DNA from 4 places in the Brevibacillus sp. YAE8 genome. Region 3 is predicted to be linked to each of the others. Evidence: riboswitches for the same ligand, from Rfam matches in the RefSeq annotation. Region 3 holds a riboswitch; each other region holds the start of a gene.
What was found. A riboswitch is a leader RNA that binds a small molecule or an ion and turns the genes downstream of it on or off. The one in region 3 is predicted to bind S-adenosylmethionine.
Positions count from the first base shown of each region.

Region 1: linked by a shared signal. The riboswitch ahead of AC27IT_RS16555 (BMP family lipoprotein) and the one ahead of AC27IT_RS10130 (homoserine dehydrogenase) in region 3 are both predicted to bind S-adenosylmethionine.
Region 2: linked by a shared signal. The riboswitch ahead of AC27IT_RS10695 (aminotransferase class I/II-fold pyridoxal phosphate-dependent enzyme) and the one ahead of AC27IT_RS10130 (homoserine dehydrogenase) in region 3 are both predicted to bind S-adenosylmethionine.
Region 4: linked by a shared signal. The riboswitch ahead of AC27IT_RS25040 (sugar ABC transporter substrate-binding protein) and the one ahead of AC27IT_RS10130 (homoserine dehydrogenase) in region 3 are both predicted to bind S-adenosylmethionine.

Region 1 covers NZ_BAAIYG010000014.1:35,936-41,663, reverse strand. Annotated here, with positions in the region: gene AC27IT_RS16565 (DUF3298 and DUF4163 domain-containing protein) at 24-647, opposite strand; gene AC27IT_RS16560 (methyl-accepting chemotaxis protein) at 811-2,286, shown strand; SAM riboswitch class I at 2,386-2,507, shown strand; gene AC27IT_RS16555 (BMP family lipoprotein) at 2,702-3,730, shown strand; gene AC27IT_RS16550 (ABC transporter ATP-binding protein) at 3,852-5,381, shown strand; gene AC27IT_RS16545 (ABC transporter permease) at 5,356-5,728, shown strand, end outside.
Region 2 covers NZ_BAAIYG010000005.1:228,507-234,234, reverse strand. Annotated here, with positions in the region: gene AC27IT_RS10710 (hypothetical protein) at 1-1,264, shown strand, start outside; gene AC27IT_RS10705 (DUF5665 domain-containing protein) at 1,271-1,579, opposite strand; gene AC27IT_RS10700 (pyridoxamine 5'-phosphate oxidase family protein) at 1,755-2,210, shown strand; SAM riboswitch class I at 2,300-2,425, shown strand; gene AC27IT_RS10695 (aminotransferase class I/II-fold pyridoxal phosphate-dependent enzyme) at 2,521-3,684, shown strand; gene AC27IT_RS10690 (trans-sulfuration enzyme family protein) at 3,681-4,889, shown strand; gene AC27IT_RS10685 (YhcN/YlaJ family sporulation lipoprotein) at 4,986-5,606, opposite strand.
Region 3 covers NZ_BAAIYG010000005.1:106,007-111,734, reverse strand. Annotated here, with positions in the region: SAM riboswitch class I at 415-522, shown strand; SAM riboswitch class I at 666-775, shown strand; gene AC27IT_RS10130 (homoserine dehydrogenase) at 859-2,121, shown strand; gene AC27IT_RS10125 (hypothetical protein) at 2,188-2,343, opposite strand; gene AC27IT_RS10120 (CapA family protein) at 2,502-3,641, opposite strand; gene AC27IT_RS10115 (VOC family protein) at 3,719-4,525, shown strand; gene AC27IT_RS10110 (NUDIX hydrolase) at 4,568-4,975, shown strand; gene AC27IT_RS10105 (P-loop NTPase family protein) at 5,197-5,728, shown strand, end outside.
Region 4 covers NZ_BAAIYG010000035.1:25,476-31,203, forward strand. Annotated here, with positions in the region: gene AC27IT_RS25030 (ABC transporter permease) at 1-480, opposite strand, end outside; gene AC27IT_RS25035 (sugar ABC transporter ATP-binding protein) at 482-1,972, opposite strand; gene AC27IT_RS25040 (sugar ABC transporter substrate-binding protein) at 2,050-3,072, opposite strand; SAM riboswitch class I at 3,190-3,310, opposite strand; gene AC27IT_RS25045 (ATP-binding protein) at 3,513-4,769, shown strand; gene AC27IT_RS25050 (GNAT family N-acetyltransferase) at 4,790-5,413, opposite strand; gene AC27IT_RS25055 (DUF421 domain-containing protein) at 5,571-5,728, opposite strand, start outside.

The sequences.
Region 1 (5,728 bases), on a different contig from region 3:
GGAAGAAGGTAAAAGGAGGGCTGTTAATCGGCAGCCAAAATGCCAAGCGGCCCGTTTTCGTCAATGATGGGCTCCAACTCGTAGATGGAGATGGGAAACATCGGGAAGCCGACATAGTACGGGGTGATTTCGTACAGTTGGAAGTAAATGACCAATGATTTGTCGGCAACGTAAAAATCTTGATCGGGCTTGATCGTGGTAAAACCGTTCAGCGTCGGGATTTGCCGCGCCTCGATCTGGCGTTTGATGTTCGCGGACAGGACGTTGACGTAGTCGCTGCCCGGCTTGAACAGCTCGCGCAGCGTATAGAGCTTGCCTGTATGGATGTTTGCCGTCACCGACCCGAGGAAGGTCATGCCGTGGGCCATTTGCGGAGTGTACGCGTAATTGCTCATGGTGACGCTGAAAATGCCGCGCTCGTTCGTTTTGATTTCGTAGCTTCCTTGCATTTGGGTATTTCCCGGTACTTGTACCCGTTGCTGTTCGTGAATCAATCCTTGGACCGTTTGCAAAATGGCGCGGTTGATGTCTTTTTCTGCTTGCTGATTGGCTAGCCCCGCCAGTTGCGGGTAATAAATAGTGGTATTCGGACGTTGGATCGTCCGCGTCAGCACGGTGGCTGGCAAAAGATTGCGTTGTTCTTCCACGGTTCTTAGTTCCTTTCCAGATGTCTTAAAATAAGGGGTATGATAGTAGCCTATTCGTCACTGGTTTTGGCTGTTCTCACTTTTTTCACAAATTAGTCAATCTGAGCGCGATATAATGGAAAAAGAATCCGATACATAAGTAGCAGGGAAAAGGGGGGCAACTATGATTCAATTGGTTCGCAACACATTAACGGACAAAGAAGGCTTTATGATTTTTATCCTATGGAACCATCTGTGGATGGCGGGACTCATTGCCTATCAAGTCGACGCTAATTTCTGGAAAGTGACGTCCCTCGGATTGCTGGTCACCCTTATTGTTTCGCCTTTTTACTTCATCAAAAGAGACAGCCATGTCATTCGTTATCTGGTAGCGATCGGACTTATGTTTTACGCGATTTCGTTCGATCATTTCACGACGTATCCAGAAGTTACGTTTCTCGCTTTTGTGGTCATGGGTTTTCTCGCGGCTTACCTGGATTGGAAGCTCGTAGTGACAGCCGGAATTGCGCAAATCATCGTGACGCTGGTCGGATTTTACACAGGATCGTACGAGATTTTCAGCGGCGATTTCACCGAGCTGAATCTGGTGCTACGCATCATGGCGATTCTGATGATGATGGGAGCGGTGACGTACCTCTGTCTGGCGGGACAAGCGTCCTTGCAGAAGGCAAACATCGCCCGCCAGGAAGCGGAAGAAAAAGAGCGTCGCCTGGGAGAGATGCTCGTCCATATCCAACAGATGACCGAGCAGATCGACCGTACGACAGAGCACGTACACGAGCATGCCGAAGGAACGAAACGCAATACGGATGAAATGATGATCGCCTTCAAGGAAGTGGCGACGGGCATGGAGTCGCAGGCGAACTCGACAGTGAAGATCGAGGAAGAGGTGCAGTCGATCGACCAGGAGATCGTGGCGGTCACCACGCAGACGAACGCGATGAAAAGCGAGTCCGACCAGAACAACCGCCGCCTGAAAGAAAGCGTCGACATGATGAAAGAGCTGTCGCAGCAAATGGAACAGATCGTTTCTGCCGTCAACGTGGCAGCGTCGACGATTCACCAGCTCAACCGCCAGGCCAATCGGGTCGAGGAAATCGTAGGAGCCATCAACCAGATTGCGACGCAAACGAACCTGCTGGCGCTCAACGCCGCCATCGAGTCGGCGCGTGCAGGCGAGCACGGCCGCGGCTTCGCCGTGGTGGCAGACGAGGTGCGCAAGCTGGCGGAGCAGAGCGCAACCGCTACACAGGAAATTACCGAGATTCTCAAATCGCTCCATCAGGAAAGCGAGAACGCTGTACAGCAGATCAGCAACGGGGAAGCTTCGGTGGCAAAAGGCCAGGAGCTGGCTGTGAAAACAGTGGCGTCGATCGAGGCGGTGCGCTCCGGCATGATGGCCTTCCTGCAGGCAGCGGAGCAGGTCGGCTCCAGCATGAACCGGGTAAAAATGCGCTCGGGCGAAGTGGCGATGGAAATGTCGACCATTACCGCTGTCACCGAGCAGTCGGTCGCCAATCTGGAGGAGCTTTTCGCCACAGCGGAAAACCAGCATCAAAAGGTGCGGGAAATTACCGAAGAGCTGGGGGAACTGAACAATCTGTCGCATCGGCTGCAGGAAACGTTTCACAGACAATAGGCGCCAAAGTGTAAAATTGGCGAGAACAGTCTGAAAAAACAATTGCTTTTTCAGTTTGTTCTGCTAGAATGAATGCATTGTAACTTGATAGTTTTTATCTCCTTATCGAGAGCGGCGGAGGGACTGGCCCGATGAAGCCCGGCAACCACTGGACATGCGTGACATGGACAGAAAGGTGCCAATTCCTGCAAAACCTGTACCGGGGTTTTGACAGATGAGGAAGAGGACGGCTTCGGACGCAAACTCTTCCTTCGGGAAGAGTTTTTTTGTTGTCAGGAGGGGGAATACACGAACGATAAAATATTTTTGTTACAAAATATTCGTGTTTAGTATTGATCTTTTCGGAAAAAAGCCGTACATTACGTAGTAGGATACAGAAAAAACGTAGAACGTTCGGATGGGAGCGGAAGACACCATGAAGAAGTTGTTGTTAGCATTCACCACTTTTGCTGTTTTGGCTGCGGGCTGTTCGGCTGGCGGAAATGCGCCTGCTGACAAGCCAAAGGAAGAAGCGGCAGGGCAAGAAGGCGCGGCGAAGAAGCGCATTGCGCTGATTTTGCCGGAAAAAATCGGGGTAAACCCGTTCTTCCAGCAAATGGACGAAGGCGCGAAAAAAGCAGGACAGGAATTTGGCGCAGAAGTAAAAAGCATCGAGTCTACTGACCACGGCGCCATCGAAGAAAATTTGCGCGTTGCGGTAGCGGAAAACTACGATCTGATTATCACTTCTTCTTTTGAAGCGGAAGACGCGCTGAAAAAAGTGGCAGCCGAAAATCCTGACCGCAACTTCGCGATTATTGATACCGTAGTAGATTTGCCAAACGTGCGCAGCGTTACCTTCCGCGAGCAGGAAGCGGCTTACCTGATGGGCGCTGCGGCAGGTCTTGCCACGAAGACAAACAAGGTCGGCATGGTTGTCGCCATGGATATTCCGCTGTTGAAAAAATGGACAGGCGGCTTCCAGGAAGGCTTGAAAGCAACCAATCCAAACGCGGAGTTCCTGGTGAACTACGTAGGAAGCTTCTCTGACCCGGCAAAAGCGAAGGAGCTGGCGCTGCTGCAAGCATCCAAAGGCGCCGACTTCATCAACGGAGCGGCAGCAGTAGGCGACCTCGGCGTGTTCGAGGCCGCGAAGGAAAAAGGCTTCTATACATCGGGACAGGACGTTGACCGCACCACGATCGACCCTGAGCACATCGTGTTGTCCCAGCTCAAAGGGACAGATGCCGCTGCGTATGAAACCGTGAAGTCGTTCGTAGAAGGCTCGTTCAAGCCGGGCGTCGTCACTTACGGCTTGAAAGAAAAAGGCGTAGGCGTAACGTATGTGACGCACGAGAGCCAGACGCCTCTGAACGCTTTTATTGGCCAGGAAGTCGTGGACAAAGTAAAAGCGATCAGCGAGGAGATTATCGCTGGTACCCGCAAAGTGCCAGACTCGTTTTAACAGCTAGCGCACAGTGCATGATTGTGACCGACTACAACTGTGTAGTCGGTCTTCCTTATATGCAAGGCAAGGAGCAGAGGCAAGGAAGAGAAAGGCTAGGCGCAAAGAAGGAGGAGCAAGGATGACCGATCGTTTGGAAATGCGGGCCATGACCAAGAAATACGGAGATTTTATTGCAAACGACAAGGTCTCGTTTTCGCTTGCTGCGGGAGAAGTCCACGCCATCGTCGGGGAAAACGGCGCGGGCAAGACGACGCTGATGAGGATGCTGTACGGCATGGAGCAGCCTACGTCCGGCGAGATCGTGCTAGGCGGCAAGCCTGTCGCTTTTCGCGGGCCGCAGGACGCCATTCGCAGCGGGATCGGGATGGTGCACCAGCACTTCATGCTGTTTGGCGAGTTTAGCGTGGCGGAAAATATCGTGATCGGCTACGAGCCGCAGCAGGCCGGATTTTTCCGCCGGAAGGACGCCGTGGAAAAGGTCCGCGCACTAAGCGAGCAGTACCGGATTCCGATAGATGCACAGGCTAGAGTGTCCAACTGCTCCATCGGCGAGCAGCAGCGTGTGGAAATTCTCAAGGTGCTGTACCAGGGAGCGGACATCATCGTGCTGGACGAGCCGACTGCCGTGCTGACGCCGCTTGAAGTTCGCGAGCTGTTGCAGACGATCCGCAATCTGGCGGAGAGCGGGAAGAGCGTCATTTTGATTACGCACAAGCTGCAGGAAGTGATGGAGGTCGCAGATCGGATCACGGTGTTGCGCGGCGGCAAGGTGACGGGCACGGTAGCGCGTAACGAGACGAATGTGGACGATCTGGCCCGGCTGATGGTCGGACGCGAGCTGCGGGAGCTGAGCGAGCGCGTCGATCTGGAGCGGGGGCCGCTTTTGCAGGTGGAGAACTTGACGGTTCGGGAAAAGCAGACGTTGCTCGACCGGGTCAGCTTTACCGTGCATCACGGGGAAATCGTCGGCATCGCGGGCGTATCGGGCAACGGCCAGTCCGAACTGCTGCAAGCGATCAGCGGCTTGCGGACGGCACAGGAGGGAACGATTCGGCTGGGCGGCAAGGACGTTACCAACCAGACTGTCGCGACGATTCGCGAGGCGGGCTTGGCGCACATCCCGGAAGATCGCTACTTGTGGGGGGTAGCCAAGCTGGAGAGCGTCGAGGAAAACGCGCTGATGGGCTATCAGCGAAAGCCTGCGTTCAATCGGCGCGGCGTCGTGCGGCGGGAAGCTTTTCGCCAGGTCGTCAGAGGCTGGGTAGAAAAGTTCGCGATCAAGACAGGCTCCAGACAGCTTCAGGAGCTGGCCGGGAATTTGTCGGGCGGAAATCTGCAAAAGCTGATCGTGGCGCGCGAGCTGGGACATGAGACTCCGTTTTTGCTCGCGGCAGAGCCGACCCGGGGTGTCGATATTGGCGCGATGGAGTACATCCATCAGGCGCTGATCGACAAGCGCAACGCAGGCGACGGGATTTTGCTGGTCTCGTCCGAGCTGTCGGAAATTTTGGCGCTGTCAGACCGGATTTTGGTGATGTACAAAGGGCGGATCGCCGGAGAGCTTTCGCGCAAAGAGGCAACCGAGGAAAAAATCAGCGTGTTAATGGCGGGAGGAAGCGTTCATGGCAGCAATCAAAGAGCTGGGTAAATCACTGGTTCAGCCGCTTTTGGCGGTTGTCATCGGGCAGTTGATCGGGGCGCTCGTCATCGCTTCGGTAGGGGAATCTATCCTGGGCACGTATCAGGAAATGTGGAAAGGGGCCTTCGGCAGCTTCTACTTCTTCACCTCTACCTTGGCGAGAGCGACGCCGATCATGCTGATCGCCTTGGGGCTGTCGCTTGCTTTTCGGGCGGGAGTGTTCAACCTGGGGGCAGAAGGACAGATGGTGCTCGGGGCGATCAGCGCTACGCTCGTGGCGATCTATTTGCCCGCACCGGGAGTCGTGAAGCTGGTGGCGGCGATTCTCACGGGGATGGCGACAGGCGGTTTGTGGG
Region 2 (5,728 bases), 120 kb from region 3:
CGACGAAGGCAAGCAGGTTACCCGCTACAACCTGAAAGAGCTTGCGAAAAACGACCCGGCTACGCTGAATATGCTGCTGAAAAACCAGGCAGACCATTTGTACCTGATTGTAGATCCGATCCATCTGAATACGAAGCTGCAAACATACATGGAAACGAACAAGTCGGAGTGGGAGCGCATTTATCGCGACTATTACGGCGACATCTGGCTGGAAGTTCGCCGCACAGAGGCGGACGAGGAACTGGTCAGCGTGAGCGCGCAGACCGAAAACGGCAAGGTGTACATCAAAGGCATCGTGACGCCGGAAGTGACCAAAGTAGTCGTGACCAAGCCGAACGGCGACTTCATCGAGGCAGTGCCGACGAGCGAGCATTCGTTTACCGTGAGCTTTGCCGCGCCGGAAACAGATTCCGTCCAATACGTCACCGTACAGGCGTATGCCGGCAGTCTGTTGGCGGACAGTGAAAAAGTTAAGCTCATCCCGCAGGCTGACGAGGAAAAAAGCAGGCTGATCCACGCCTTTTCCGTGTACGACGCCAAAAAAGCCGAATGGCAGGTAAAAGGTGTCGTCAAGCACGGAGCGGACAAGGTCGTCGTCTCCTACAACGGCGTGAAACAGGAGACGAGCTTGAAGAAGCTGTGGGACGGGGTGGACAGCTTCAGCGTGACGGTCAAGGACGTGAAGGCGAAAGCCGCAAGCGGCGAAGCGCTGGTCGAAGTATATGAAGACGGGAAAAAAGTCGACTCCGACACGATCAAAGTCGATGTCGTCAACCCACCGGACAAAGACCCTGGCGCGGCCTATGCCATTGCCGGAACGGCAGTGCACGATTTGAAGAAAAAGTCCGTTCAACTGAAAGGCACCGTCAAGGGCTGGGACGAGAAGCAAAAAGCAAAACTTGTCGTCGTCACCCCGGACGGCAAGAAAAAGGAGATCAAGCCAAACGACAAGGGCGAATACACCGTGACCTTTACCTACAAAAACCGCTCGTTTGCTGCGAAAACCGTCCATCTGGAACTGTACGCGAAAGACAAGCTGGTAAAGCAGGCGGACATCGCGCTGAGCACGAAAATTACCGCCGTGCCGAAGAAGGATGACGATAAGGACGACAAGGATAAAGACAAGCACCACTATCCAAACGGAAAAGCATACGGCTATTGGAAAAACTACGACGGCAAATGGAAAGATGGCGACAAAGATGACCGCGACGATGACCGCGACGACGACGATGACGACGACCGCGGCAAAAGAAGCGGCAAGTAGTCTCGTTTACGGCTGCTTGTAAGTCTGAACATACTCGACCAGCTCGCGGATGTAATCGCCGAGGATAGGGATCGAGAGAAACTGCGTCAAAAGCGAGCCGAGCAGCGCCAGCACGATCGCTGTTCCAATCGTCAAGCCAAGACCCCGGGCAAGCCCTGCGAGGAAATTGATCCAGAGCAGCTTGCGCGGGGCTGTGTAGTTTTGGATCACGTCTGCGAGCCGGATATCCTCCAAAAACATGGCGATTTTGTCCATGCGCTCGTTCAATTTCCTCACTTCCTGCAGCTCGTGGAGGACCTGGTCGATTTTGTGCATAAGCCGGTCTGTAGGCGTAGGTGCCACTTTTTCCAACCTCCTTATCCGGTACGGCTTTGTTTTTTACCAGTGTAGGGAAAAAAACAGGCAGAATCAAGGCGGGGAGGAAACGTTTGCCTAATGGCAGATGCGAGGGGTACAATAGACGTACTACCGTTTACGAGGAGGCATCCGAATGGCTGAAACCGTATCCCAAACCTTGTCGGAAGAACTGTTCGCGCTCCTGCAAAAAGAGCGATTTGTGACGCTCGGCACCGTCGATCACGAGACAGGAGCGCCATCGCTCAGCTCCTTGTCCTGGACATTGGCGGTGAACAGCGGACTCATCCGCTTTGCCGTGGATAACCGCTCGCGCATACTCGCCAATATTGCCAAAGAGCCGCAGGTCGTCCTGCATCTGATCGGGGCAGGCTCCTCTTTTGCGATCAACGGACGCGCCGCAGTGAAAGCCGAGCGGCTGGAGGGCGTTCCGCTGAAGCTGGCGCTGGTGGAGATCGCGATTGACTCCGTCCGAGACGTCATGTTTTACGGCTCGCGCATTTCCGTAGAACCGCAATACGAAAAGACGTACGACAAAAACGCGGCTGCGAAGCTGGACAACCAGGTCATGACTGCGCTGAAAAACGCCTAGTCAAGACGGCCGCACAACAGTGGAAAATCCTGTTGACAAAAAACCGCCGTATCCTTTAGTATTAGGTCATTCAAATTGAATAGCAAAACTTCTTATCCAGAGAGGCGGAGGGACTGGCCCGATGATGCCCGGCAACCAATCACCTGCATGTTCGTTCATGCGGGGAGATAATGGTGCTAATTCCTGCAGAGTTTTTTAACTCTGAAAGATGAGAAGGTCTTGCTTACGGTGACGTAAACAAAGCCTTCTTTCAGAGGAAAGGGGGCTTTTTTCATGCCCCTCGTACATCATTGGAGGGAGAGAGTTACGTATGAGACTGGAAACAAAATTGATTCAAGCAGGCGTAGGCAGAGATGAAAAAACAGGGGCGGTCAGCTTTCCTGTCTACTATGCCACCGCATATCGCCACCCGGCATTGGGGCAGAGCACAGGCTTTGACTATACACGCACGGCCAATCCGACCCGCACGGTTTTGGAAGAAGCCATCGCCGAGGCAGAATCGGGCGATGCGGGCTTTGCCTGCGCATCGGGAATGGCGGCGGTTCATACGGTCATGGGGCTGTTTTCCCAGGGAGATCATCTCATTGTGTCGCTCGATTTGTACGGAGGGACGTATCGCTTGTTTGAGCAGGTGCTTTCCCGCTACGGCCTGTCTTTTACGTACGTAGACTTGCGCGACCTGGAAGCGGTGCAAAACGCGCTGCGAGCCGAGACAAAGGCGATCTTCGTCGAGACGCCGACGAATCCGCTCATGCAGATTACCGATCTTCGCCAAATCGCCGGGCTGGCAAAGCAGCATGGACTTTTGACGATAGTCGACAACACGTTCATGACCCCTTATTGTCAACGCCCGCTGGAGCTTGGCGCAGATATCGTGTTGCACAGTGCGACGAAGTACTTGGGTGGCCACAACGATGTACTGGCCGGACTGATCGTGACAAAAGGCGAGGAGTTGTCGGAAAAAATCCGGTTTTTGCATAATTCCATCGGAGCGGTATTGGGTCCACAAGATAGCTGGCTGTTGGTACGCGGAATGAAGACATTGGCGCTGCGCATGGAAAGACATCAGACAAACGCGCTCGCGGTTGCAAAAAAGCTGCAGGAGCATCCGGCTGTCGCCGAAGTGTTTTACCCAGGGCTGCAAGAACACCCCGGGCATGCCATCCAGGCGAGCCAGGCAAGCGGTTATAGCGGTATGGTTTCATTCCGGGTACGGTCTGCGGAGCAGGTGGGCTTGTTTTTGCAAAATCTGCGCATCGTTTCTTTTGCGGAAAGCCTTGGCGGCGTCGAGTCGTTGTGTACGTATCCGGCGACACAGACCCACGCTGACATTCCGCTGGAAGTACGGGAGTATGTCGGCGTTTGTGACCGATTGCTGAGGCTGTCGGTCGGGATTGAGCATCCGGAAGACTTGATCGCTGATCTGTTTCAGGCTTTGGACGCAAGTCTTGTCGTTGGGGGGGCTGCGCGATGAATTTCGCAACGAAGGTTTTGCATGGCTCTACTTGCATCGATCCGTTCACAGGGGCGTCGTCGGTTCCGATTTACCAGGCTTCCACGTTTCACCAGTTTGATCTCGACCAGCCAGGCACGTATGACTACGCCCGTTCCGGCAATCCGACCAGACACGCGCTGGAGGAAGCGATTGCCGCTCTCGAAGGCGGCGCGCGCGGCTTTGCTTTCTCGTCCGGCATGGCGGCGATCTCCAGCGTGTTCATGCTGTTTTCGGCTGGCGACCATATCGTAGTCGCGGAGGACGTGTACGGCGGCACCTTCCGCTTTTTGACCCGCGTGCTGTCGAGAATGGGCATTTCCGTTACGTTTGTCGATGCGACCCAGACAGAGGCCGTGCGGGAGGCGATTACTCCGGCGACCAAGGGAGTGTATCTGGAAACGCCGTCCAATCCGACGCTGAAAGTGACCGACATCGCGGCGGTGTCAGCCGTTGCGAAGGAGCACGGGCTGCTCGTCATTGTCGACAATACGTTTTTGACGCCGTACTATCAGCGGCCGCTGGAGCTGGGGGCGGACGTCGTCATCCACAGCGCGACCAAGTTTATCGGCGGCCACAGCGACGTGGTTGCCGGGCTGGCAGTGACGCGCGACGCCGCGCTCGGCGAGCAACTGTACCTGATCCAGAACGGCATGGGCGCGATTCTTGGGGTACAGGATTGCTGGCTCGTCATGCGCGGGCTGAAAACGCTCAAGGCACGTCTGGATGTCAGCACAAAGTCGGCAGGGATTCTCGCGGAGTGGCTGTCCACGCACCCTGGCGTGAGCCGCGTTTACTACACGGGCTTGGCTGACCATCCGGGGCATCTCGTCCAGCAACAGCAAGCAAGCGGCCACGGTGCGGTTCTGTCGTTCGATGTAGGGAGCCGTGAGCGAGCCAAGGCGTTGTTTGACCGGGTGAAGCTGCCGATTGTGGCAGTGAGCCTGGGGGCTGTCGAGACGATCTTGTCGTATCCGGTGATGATGTCGCATGCGGCGATGCCCGCAGCGGAGCGGGAAGCGCGCGGCATTACCGATGGCTTGATCCGGTTGTCCGCAGGGTTGGAGGACGTGGACGACTTGCTCGCGGACTTGAAGCAGGCACTGGACGCATTGCCGCCGCTGAGTTCGGTTCAGCCACAACAATCCGTCCAGCCGCAACAAAAAGAGGCATTCTCCCGGGCGTAATTTCCCGAGGCGAATGCCTCTTTTTCTTTACTGAATCGTAAATCTTTCACTAAAACGCGTTCGCTCATCCTTGAAATGGCTTCGAGAGAGTTTTTTTTATGGTGCGCCTGTGCGGTTTACGTTGATCTTGTCGTTTCCTTGCGGTGTCGCGCGGCCGTCTTTGTTGATGCGCTGTTCATTTTCCTGCGAGGGCGTTTCCTCCCGCTGCCTTACGTCGCGCGGCAACTGTGGAATGATGCGGCCGACGATGTCAGCCAACTCCTCGGCGAAGCCCGAGATCGGGTGGCCCCGGCGAATGTCCGCAGCCATTTCCTTCAGGCGCTGGACGATGTCCGGATCGGCTGTCACGATTGCGTTTGCGCCCTGCGGGTCTTCTTTCATCGCTTCGGCAACGGTGTACTTGATGACGCCGACCTCGGGCCGATCGAGATGGGCATCCACATCAATCCCGACGACAGCGATCTTGCCGATGACGACCGCCGTCGCACCGTTAACCTTTTTCACACGGGTAGCCAGTTGCACAAGCCGGTCGGCCGTCGCTTGCGAAGATTGGTTGTAAGCTGGTTCCGGGGCCGTTTGCTGGACGCGCTGGGTATGAGGCACTTGCTGGTTGGGCTGTGGGGCAGCCTGATTGGCTGGCGGCTTGTTGTTCGACATGCATCCAGACAAAAGCAGGCTGGCGCCCAGGCAGCCGATAATCATCCGTTTCATACGCATTCTCCCTTTCCCCGTAATGCCTCCTGAAAGCGGAGGGCAGGTTACCTGTATTTTGTCCTTGCAGCCCCATTTCATTCTGCCAAAGGGCCGTCTATCTCTGTCCGACCGAACATAGACTGTAG
Region 3 (5,728 bases):
GGACAAGGATGTCTATTGCTTGCCTGCGCATTTTCTAACGATCGGATCTCGTTTCGATCAGTAGAAAATGCGTTTTTTGTTTTGGGGAGAGGAAATCGGCGCTGATTGACCGTGAGCAACTCAAAGGAGGGAGCAGCATGGTTCAGCTTTTCATCTGTCAATGGTGCGGTTATGTCGAAGAACGAGAGCTGTCGGGGGAAAGCGAGGAAGGGCTGGTCCGTTGCGTTTGCTGCAGTACGGAGGAAGTCGAAAGCGTTTTTGCCAGGTGAAGGCGACCGTACATTCGGAACGGTTGTCCCGTTTTTGGCCGTATCTGAACCGTTTCTGACCGCATCTAGCCTGGTTAAAAACGAAAAAGAATTTTGTTGACGAATGCTTTGGAATTTCTTAGAATAGGCTCAACAGCAAACAAAGTTCTTATCCAGAGAGGTGGAGGGTCTGGCCCGATGAAGCCCGGCAACCGTTGCGTAGAGCGACAAGGTGCCAATTCCTGCGGGGCGTTTTCGTTCCGAAAGATAAGAAGCGGGTACATCGTAGCAGTTATGACGAACCTTCTTCTTAACGAAGAAGGTTTTTTGATGTTTCCGCTCAACAAAGGCTTTCTTTTCCAATAAGCTTTTCGCTTGGCCGCTTTCTCGACGAGAAAGAGCAAAAATTCATAGTTTTCTTTATCCAGAGAGGCGGAGGGACTGGCCCGATGAAGCCCGGCAACCGTTACACAGCTTGTGACAAGGTGCCAATTCCTGCAGGGCGGAAGCGTCCTGGGAGATAAGGAGAAGGATTTCGTTGATGCCAAAACCTTCTTCTTAGCGGGAAGGTTTTTTCTTTTTACGAAAATATTGCTATGAGGTGGTAGAAATGAGCGCAGGTGTAGTCAAGGTAGGGCTGCTTGGATTGGGAACAGTAGGGGGCGGCGTCATCAAGACGATTCGTTCGCAGCAGGAGAAGCTGGCTGCGAGATTGGGCAAGCGAATCGAAATTGTCAAAGCATTGGTCCGCGATTCGGAAAAAGAACGGGCCGTTCAGGTAGATCCCGCGCTTTTGACCACGGATTTTGAGGACGTGTTGAAAAGCGATGTGGACATTGTCGTCGAGGTGATGGGGGGCGTCGAGCCGACGTATGACTACGTCCGTGCCTTGATCGAAAAAGGCTGCCACGTGGTGACGGCGAACAAGGAGCTGCTTGCCAAACGCGGCACAGAGTTGGTCGATCTGGCAAACCGGCATCAGGTCCATCTGGCCTATGAGGCGAGCGTGGCAGGCGGCATCCCGATTTTGAGCGTGCTGCGACAGTTTTTGCGCACGAACGATATTCAAGGAGTGCGCGGCATTCTCAACGGTACGACGAACTTCATCCTGACGAAAATGGAAGCGGAGCAGCTCCCCTATCAGGAAGTGTTGAAGCAAGCGCAGGAGCTGGGGTATGCGGAAGCCGATCCGCGCTCTGACGTGGAAGGATTCGACGCGATGTACAAACTGTACATTCTCGCGCAGCTTGTGTACGGAGAATCGCTGCCGCTTGCAAATGTCGTGCGCAAAGGGATTGCCGATTTGTCTCCTGGTCACATCCGTATCGCAAACGAGCTGGGCTACCGGATCAAGCTGATTGCCCAGGCGCACAAAACAGAGCAAGGAATCCGGCTCTCGGTTCAGCCGACCATGCTGCCTGTCGCTCATCCGCTGGCGCAAATTCAGGATGCTTTCAACGCTGTTCAGCTTTCCGGAAACATCGTAGGCGATCTGCTGTTTACGGGCAGAGGCGCAGGCGAGCTGCCGACGGCAAGCGCCGTTGTCGAGGATTTGGCTTATTTGTTGACGCAGCCGTTTACCCCGCATCCGGCCTGGAAGGAAAAAACGGCCGAAGCGCAGCCGGGTCAATGGCAGGACGAGCGCGTGCTGTGTTATCTCGAAGGCTCGTGTCTCGCTGCGACGCCTGATCGCGTCCTGCATTTCTTGCGCGAGGCGGGCGTGACGGTGACGAAGCTGAAAGTCCAATTCGATCTGGGCGGAGTATTGCGCGCGGGGTTGATCGTAACAGGGATTCGCGAAGAGCACGAGGAAGTGCTGAAAAGCGATTTTGGCCTGTCCGTCCGCTGCTTCCCGCTGCTGGAAACGGCATAACCCGAAAAAGCGGCGCAAAAGAAAAAACGGGCAGGCAGCAAGGACGAATGCCAGATGGATGGCGTCCTACTGCCTGCCGTTTTTGTCCGAATGCTTGGGGGGATCAGGGGCGGAGCCGTTTTGCTGGTTTCCCGGGAAGACGGCTTTTTCCCATTTGGTCATGAAATAGCCCGAGAGCAGAAAAACGCCAATGGCTGCTACGGTAATGATGACTCCTGTCATGCTCTCCCTCCTTTTGCTCGTAAAAGCGGTCTTGCTATGGTTTACGAATAAGGCTTGGAGAGGTTTCAGCCAAAAGAACAGGGATGCGCCCGTTTTTTCATGAGCGGCTTCCGGCTGAAGTGGCGAATAGGACGGGGGTTATACTATGCCATGCCATGCTAACTTCCCCGCACGCGGCCCTCTGCGTCAATCTGGACGTTTTCCGAGAGCGATTCGATTCGCTTGCGCAAAGCGGCTCCATCTGTGGCGTTCATCGGCACGGCTTGTCCCAGTTCGGCGTGGAACGGAAGCATTGTCAGGTCGCAGGCGGCGTTTTTCGTACAGCTTGCTTGCAGCACCATCGTTTCCCACGTTTTCGGCTCGGTCGAGCGCGTGAAAATGAAGTTGCCTAGGCTGTAGGCGATCCATTTGCCGCGATACTGCTCAAAGCCTTGCAGCACGTGCGGATGGCCGCCGACGATCAGGTCAGCGCCTGCGTCGATGTACGCCTTGGCGAGTTCTTTTTGATGATCGACGGGAAAGTCTTCGCGCTCTTTGCCCCAATGGGCGATCACGACGACGAGATCAGCCTGTGCTTTCGCCTGCTCGATGGCTTGGACGGCCAAGGCGGGGTCGTAGGTTCCCGCCAGTCCCGGCCCGTTTTTTTGCGCGAACCAGCTCACTTCCGGTATGACCCGGCTGAATCCGAGCACGGCGAGCCTGATGCCGTTTTTCTCCACAAAAACAGGCGCGAAGGCGCGGGTGGCATCGACTCCGCCCCCGACATAGGCGATCCGGTGTTCCTCCAGCGCGGCGAACGTATCGAGCAAGCCGTCTACGCCCTGATCCATCGAGTGGTTGTTCGCCAGATTGACCGCGTCGATTCCGGCGGCCTGCATGGCGGGCGCAGCCAAAGGGGACGACTTGTAGACGTACGCTTTGTTGTCGGCGGGAGTCCCTCTCGTCGTAAGCGGCGTCTCCAGGTTGGCGATGGTGTAGTCATCCTGCAAAAAAAGCGAGCGCACATGCGTGAACGGGTAGTCGTAGCCTTTTTCTAGCAAAACGTTTTCCACATTTCCTGCCATCATGACGTCCCCGACAAAGCTGAGCCGGACAGTCGGCTCCGGGGCAGCGACCGGCTCTGGTGCGGGAGTGGCTTTGGGAGCCTCGTGCTTGCCGAGCGCAGTGAAGCCGAGATAAGCGCCTGCCCCGAGGACGGCGAGCAAGCTGAAAAGCAGCGTATTTTTCCCTGCCCGAAGCCACTTTGGTTTTGTCTGTCTTCGCCGGGAGCGTCTCCGGCTGTGATTCGTCTCGTTCATGCTTCTCCTTTCTTCGCTAACGAAAAGCTGCTAAATTTTGCTATGATAAAGGTAATTACGAAAAGAGGCGAAAAAAGATGCAATTGTCCTTTGACCATCTGGTTCATTTTGTCCATCGTCCGCCCGCAGAAGCAGCGCGGCTGTTTCGCGAAGCCGGATTTCACGCTGTAACGGGAGGCAGGCACACCCATTGGGGGACATGGAACAGTCTCAGCTATTTTGGCTTGTCGTATGTGGAGTTTTTGGCGGTCGAGGATGCGGCGGTTGCCGGACGATCGGACAATCCGCTCATCGCGCAATTGGTCGCGGAGCACGAGCTTGGCGAAGGGCTTGGGCAAATCGCCTTGCGCACCAGCGAAATGGATCTGTGGGTGGAGCGATTTCGCGCGCTTGGGCTGAAGCTGACAGGGCCAGTAGACGGCAGCCGTACAAGAGACGACGGAAAAACATTACGCTGGCGCATGCTGTTTGCCGAAGACCCGCAGACTGCGCGAAAGCTGCCGTTTTTGATTGAGTGGCAGGAGACAGACGAGGAGCGCCAGGCAGATTTGACGCAGCGCGGGATCATCGCTCCGCATCCGAACGGAGCAGCCGAGCTTCTGGCTGTCGGCTTCGCTGTCGCGAATTTGGACGCGGCTGCTGCGGACTGGACGCGGTGGTTCGGCTTGCAGGGCGGGGAAGTTTTCACGGATGAGCGACTGGGTGCGCGTTGCTTGTCGCTTGCGCTGCCCGGCGGAAGCATCGTCCTGTGTGAACCGACGCAGCCTGGAGCGGCGCAGCAGGCGTTAGCGGCGAGCGGAGAGCGTCCTTTTTTCGCGAAAATCGGCGCGGCGAATGCATTGCCGCTTCCGCACGACATTTGCGGCGGGATTTATCTCACTTGACGGACAGCAAAAGCAAGAAACCGGAAAAAAGGAGGCAAGCCTTTGACTGTACCTAAGCATTCACTGTCTGCTGCAGCGATCATTGTCAACGAGCGCAAGGAAGTGCTGCTGATAAAAGGCCCGAGGCGCGGCTGGGAGATGCCTGGCGGAAAAGTGGAGGAAGGCGAGTCCATCCGGGCGGCAGCCATCCGGGAGACGAAGGAAGAGTGCGGCTTGGACATCGAAATTACGAAGTTTTGCGGCGTGTTTCAAAACGTGAGCAAGTCGATCTGCAATGTGCTGTTTTTAGCGAGGCCGATTGGCGGGAAGCTGATCGCGACGCCCGAGTGTCTGGAAGCCGGGTTTTTCCCGATTGAAGAGGCGCTAACAAAGGTTACGTGGAGCAACTTCCGGCAGCGAATCGAGCTGTGCTTGCAGGAGGAAAAGCACCCGTTTTACGTGGAGTTTTGAAAGAACACGCAGCTTGGGAAAGCGGCGTGGGCGTGCAGAGACGAATCCACGACTCGGCGCAGGAACGAGTGAAAGAAGCTGTCCGAAAGCGGACGGCTTTTTTGTGTAGCCAATATACGTGCAACATAATAACGTAGTCAGAGTTGTCAGGAAATATTTTGTTTCTTTTTAGGGTAATAAATATTACGCTTTGAAGTAATTGAATGGTAAGGAGGGATCGCATGACGGATAACTTGACTCTTAATGTCGCCTTGCTCAGACGCAAGGTTCCCAACCTGACTGCAGCCGCTAAAGAGGCAGGCTTGCGGCCAGCTACGGTGTCCAATTTGTGTACGGGCAAAATTCCTGTCGGCCGGGCAGAGGTTCGCACGTTGGTGAGTCTGGCTGAGCTGGCAGGCTGTCGTCTTGACGATTTGATTATTCGCGGCGGGCAAACGAAAATGCTGGAGACGGGAATCAAGGTGATCGACGTTTTCGCCCCTGTCGTTCGCGGGGGGACGGTCGGGTTGGTGGCAAAGCCAGGGGTGGGACAACTGGTCGTGCTGGCGGAGTTGTTTTTGCGCCTGAAGCAGACAGGCTTTACCCCTGTTTTCTGGCGCCCGGCTCGGGATGTCGTGGGCATGGAAGAGGTCATTTCAGAAGCGGCAGCCGTATGTGATAGCTGCGAAGAGTGCTTTCAAGCCATTTTGCAAGCAGAAGAACACGGCACAGCCGTACTGGCCGCAGATCGGTCTTACGTGTTATTTGGGGAGC
Region 4 (5,728 bases), on a different contig from region 3:
CCCCGGAGCCATCGAACCGTCTTCCATCGGCATGTTGGCGTAGATCGAGTAGCCTTTGGAATACGTCATGTGCAGCCCGTTGACGATGTAGAGCATCGCGAGCGTCGCCAGCAGGTCGGGAATCCTGATTTTGACGACCAGAAACGCGTTGACCAGCCCGACGATCAGGCTGAGCGCAATCGGAACGACCAGTGTGGCGAACACGCCCTGCTCGTACCAGACCATCATCGAGGCCGAGACGACGGTAGTCAGCGACACCGTCGAACCGACAGACAGGTCAAAGCCCCCGACAATCAAGGAAAACGTAACGCCGATGGCGACAAACGTCACGATCGAGATCGAGCGCAAAATGTCCGTAATGTTGTCATACGTAAAAAAATACGGGTTGGTCAAACTGAATAACAGCATAACGATAACAATAACCGCAACCGTTCCGTATTTGTAAATAAAATCAAACAGGCTGAATTTTTTACCTTCCACGTTACTCACCTCCGCTTGCATAATACATAATCCGCTCCTGCGTCGCTTCCGCCCGGCTCAGCTCCCGGACGATTTTCCCTTCGAACATGACCAGAATCCGGTCCGCGATGCCCAGCACCTCCGCAAACTCGCAGGAAAAGTACAAAACGCCCTTGCGCTGCTCCGCCAGCTTTCCGATCAGGCGGTAAATATCGCTTTTCGCGCCGATGTCCACGCCTTTGGTCGGTTCGTCAAACATGAAAATTTGCGCATCCGTATCGAGCCATTTGCCGATTGCGACCTTTTGCTGGTTCCCCCCGCTGAGGTGGCCGACGAGCTGGCCGATGTCCGCTGTCTTCACACCCAGCCGCTGCACCAGCTCCCGCGCTTGCCCCGCCTCGACTCCCCTGCGGACAAACCCGAGGCGCGACCATTTCCACAAAGTCGAGACAGACAAGTTGTTTTTTACGGATTCCTCAACAAAAATGCCTTCTTTTCGCCGCTCCTCCGGGACGAGGACGATCCCTGCATCCACGGCTTCCTTTGGCGAGCGCAGGCGTACCGCCTTGCCTTTCAGCCTGATCTCGCCAGCCTCGGCCGCATCCGCTCCGAACAGCAGCCGGGCCAGCTCCGTCTTCCCTGCCCCGACAAGTCCTACGACGCCTACGATCTCGCCCTCGCGAACGCTCACATCCGCACCGCGCACCTTGCCGCCAGCCACTCCGGCCGCTTCCAGGATCACTTCGCCAATCGGCAGCTCCACCTTCGGGAACTCTTCCTCGAAGCTTTTGCCCAGCATGTTCCCGATGACTTCATCCATCGTAGTAGCGGCCGTCTCGCTCGTGGCAATCAGTTGACCGTCGCGCATGACCGTGATCCGGTCGCAGATTTCGAAAATTTCCGGCAGCCGATGGGAAATGTAGATGATCCCGACGCCTGCTTTTTTCAACTGGTCGATAATGAGAAACAGCCGCTCGCTCTCCTTCGTGCTCAACGGGGCTGTCGGTTCGTCAAAAATGACGTACTTCGCTTTTTGCACGGTCGCGCGGGCAATCAAGATCAGTTGCTTTTCGGACAGCGTACATTCCTCGACGAGCATGCGCACAGGGATGGAAAAGCCGAAGCTTTGCAAAATGCTCTCCGCTTCCTTGTGCAGCCCTTGCCAGTTCATGAGTCCCTTGCTGCTTTTGGACACGATCTGGTCGAGCAAAATGTTTTCCGTCACGCTCAAATACGGGATCAGCGCCGTATCGACTTCCTGGTAGACGCACTGGATGCCCAACGCTTTCGCATCCTGCGGCGATTGGATCGAGACGTCCTTGCCGTCAATCGCGATGCTGCCGCCATCCGCCTGATACGCGCCTGTAAGAATTTTCATCAGCGTGCTTTTTCCCGCTCCGTTCGCTCCGAGCAGCGCGTGCACCTCGCCAGCCTTGACTTCAAAATCGACGGAGCGCAACGCAGGCACGCCGGAAAACTGCTTCACAATCCCTTTCATCTGCAAGCTGGACACTTTTCGCACCCCCTAAATAAACAAGATTCCCGTTGACAAAAGCAACGGGAATAGCCAAACCAACCACCTCTATTTGCTTACTTGCCCCACTCTTGTACGTATTGGGACAGATCGCCCATCGTTACTTTTTTATCCTTTGGCAAGTCTTCCTGTTTGACCAGCACCGGATTCAGCTTCACGCTGTCTGGCACTTGCTCGCCTTTCATTTTTTGGAAAACGGTCTGCGCGTGAATGCGTCCGATATTCGACGGATCTACCGCTGCTGTCGCGACCCAAGGAGAGTTTGGCTCCTGGATCAGTTGCAAGTCTTCGTCGCTCAGGTCGATGCCGTACACCTTGATCTCGGTGCGTCCTGCTTGCTGGATCGCACGGGTTGCCCCTTTGGCAAATTCATCCCACGATGCCCATACGGCTGTAATGTCGCCTTTGTTCGGATACTTTTTCAAAATCGCTTCCATCTGCGCTTGCGTATCCAGCGCGGTGTTGTTCGTTGCCGAGCCAAACGCGGCGATTTCCTTGATATCCGGGTATTTTTTCAGGAATGCTTCATACGTTACCTGGCGCTTTTCCATCGGCGCAAAGCCCGCTACCCAAATTTTCACGATGTTGCCTTTGCCGCCCGTATCGGCAGCCAGCTTTTCCAGGCTCAACTCGGCCAGCTTGTTGTCATCTTGCTCGACGACAGGGACGCCCGGCAGCTTGATATCGGTGTCGAACAGCACAACCGGGATCTTTTTGTCGACCGCTTTTTGCGTGCCTTGCTGCAGCGCTTCCGCCGTACCGTGGTCAATCAGGATGCCGTCAAAATTTTGGTTCACCGCTGCGTCGAGGTTGGAGGCCATTTTCGACAAATCGGTATCTGCGTTGAATACGGTCAGCTCGCCGCCGTTTTTCTCGACTTCCTGCTTCACGCCGTTAATGTATTGGGCAGAAAACGTGCCGACGTTTTGGCGCATAATCAAGGCAATGCGCTTCGCCTTCTCGCCGCCGGAAGCGCCGCTTCCCGCCTGATTTTGGGTGTCCGCTCCCCCGCCGCAAGCGGTCAAGGCCAGCGACGCAGCCAGTACGATTGATGTGACAAGACCCAGTTTCTTTTTCATCGAAAAATCCCCCTTTTTCTTTCTTCCTGCTGAGCTTCAAGCTGAGGAGGCGACGACCTTCCAATAGGAAAAGCCTCTTTCAACAGATGAAAGAGGCTTGATCGACAAGATTCGCGCCTCTTATCTGTCAGGTATCGCTACCTGTTGGAGTTAGCACCTTGGCTCGCAAGACGGTGATCTTGCCAGCTAGGTTGCCGGGCATCATAGGGCCATTCCCTCAGCCTTCTCTGGATAAGAGTAGTTTTTATTTTCGCAACGTTTGTATTAATATATACAGACTATAATCCTTGTTTTACCCATCTGTCAACTGGGTTTTTGAAGCTTTTGTCCTCCAAAATAATCCCAACTCGATGTCCAAATTTTGGAGGAATTATGTAAGGTCTTGTCGAAACCTTGTAGATTGAAGCAAAAGCCATGCAAATTTGCGATGGGGATGTCTAATGAGTCTACTAAAAGAACTAATCTTGCAAATGTTTTTTGCCTTGACACCGTTTGTTTTGTTCAACATCTATTACCGCGACCGGATGCGTAACTATAGCCGTTGCTTTATTCTCGTAACCAGCTCTGTCTGCATGTTTCTGGCGATGACCTTCGCTTCGAGCGTCAACGAAGGAATCATTTTCGACATCAGGCACGTCATCGTCTTTTTCGCTCTGATCTACGGCGGAGTACGAATCGCCTTGATCGTGCTGATCGAATCAGCGCTGTACCGCTTTTATCTGGGCGGCGAAGGCACCTGGGTCGCCATGCTCGTAATGGCCGCCACGTTTGCAATCTCCCTCCTGATATATCAACGCTACAAAGCCAGTTATCGGAAAACACTGTTTACTCTTTTGACGGGTGCGCTTTTTTCCCTGATAGATTTGGGGTTGACCTATCTCAATTTTCCCACCTATGTATCCCATCAGCTTCCCTATCATGTGCTTGTGATTCCCGTTCAAAATTTTGTCGGCATCTGGCTGTTGATGTCGTTATTTAGCAAATGCGTATCAGACAAGGAATTGTTCATTCGCCATGCCCAAAACGAAAAAATCGAGACGATGAGCCACGTCGCCGCTTCACTGGCGCACGAGGTGCGAAACCCGCTCACGGCCGTCAAAGGATTTTTGCGCCTGATCCAGGAAGACCCGGGAAACATTGCGAAAACCGATCAGTACATTCGCATCAGCATGGACGAGATTCAGCGCACGGAAGCGATTTTGACGGAGTACCTGGCGCTGTCCAAGCCGCTCAAGGAGCGCACCGAGCTGATCGACGTATGCGAGCAGCTCCATGTCGTCCGCGAGGTCATGCTGCCGTTTGCCAACATGAACAACGTCGAGTTGGAGCTGCAAGCTTATGAAAAGCCCGTCACGATCATGGCCAATCCCGACGAGTTCAAGCAGGTGCTGGTCAACTTTATCAAAAACGCCATCGAGGCATGCGCGGAGACGGCCAAAGGGAAAGTCTCCCTGTCGTTGTTCATCGAAAAAAACAACGCCCTGCTCGTCATCAAGGACAACGGCATCGGGATGGACGAGGGCCAGATCAGACGACTTGGCACGATCTATTTTTCTACCAAAACGAGCGGGACCGGACTCGGCCTGACTTATTCCTATCACGTCATTCACACGTTTGGCGGTTCTGTGAGCGTGTCGAGCAAGCCGAAGGTCGGCACCAAGTTCACGATTACGTTTCCGTACCATCAGCCGCAGTAGCAGCTAGGCGAGTGGCCTGGTCATGAAAACCTGCTCGGCCAGCGTGGAAAAGCCCGCACTTTGCAAAATTCGGGTGGTTGCCTCATTTGCGACGGGCAAATTGACGGTGAGGCGATGAAGCTCCTGGTCCAGCGGAGCAAACACATGGGCCAGTGCGCTTGCGACAATCGCCTCCCGGTCTGCTCGTCCGGGACTGGCTTCACACTGAAACAGCAAGGCAGTCGTTTGCCTTCCCTGTTCATCAAAAATCCGCCTGTACAGCGCGTAGCCGCCCGCCTGCACGTTCTCGAGATGGCGACCAGCGCCGCAAGCTCCACGCCCTGCTCGCGGTAAATCTGCAACGTCGCTTCGATCAACGCTTGCCCGACTCCGCTGCGCCTGTGCTTCGGCGCCACCCCTGTCCCTCCGTTCCAGCCGATTTTTCGCCCGCCTCTGTTCCATATCCCGTTCAACACGATTCCGGCCGGCTCGCCATTTACAAACGCAACCAGCGAATGCGCAGGCGAAAGTTCCTCCTTCCCCATTTTCCAGATAAGCGTGTCCGGCGTTTTGGACTGGTAGAAAAAATAGCCGGAAAACCCTCTGTTGTAGGCCAAAACGGCCTCCGCCACCGAGCATTGCTCCATCGCCTTAAAAACAAGCATGGTCATTCCTCCCTAATTGAGATGACAACCACACTTATCCTCTAAAATTATTTTTAATTGATAAAATATTTTTTAATAAACGAAATCGGCAAACTACAGGCTTCCTTGAATGGGATAGCCTGGCGCGCCTGTACGCTGCATGCTGTCTGCCTTCCTCTCAATGCTGAACGGGCGGAACCCGCTGCGGATTGTCCGGATGTTTCTCAAAAAACAGCAAGTCGTTTTGCCGATTCAATGTGGCGAGAAAAACCTGCTCGATGGCGACGCCGCTTTTTTTCAGCTCCTGCAAAAGCCAGCCTTCGTCCCGTTCGCGGT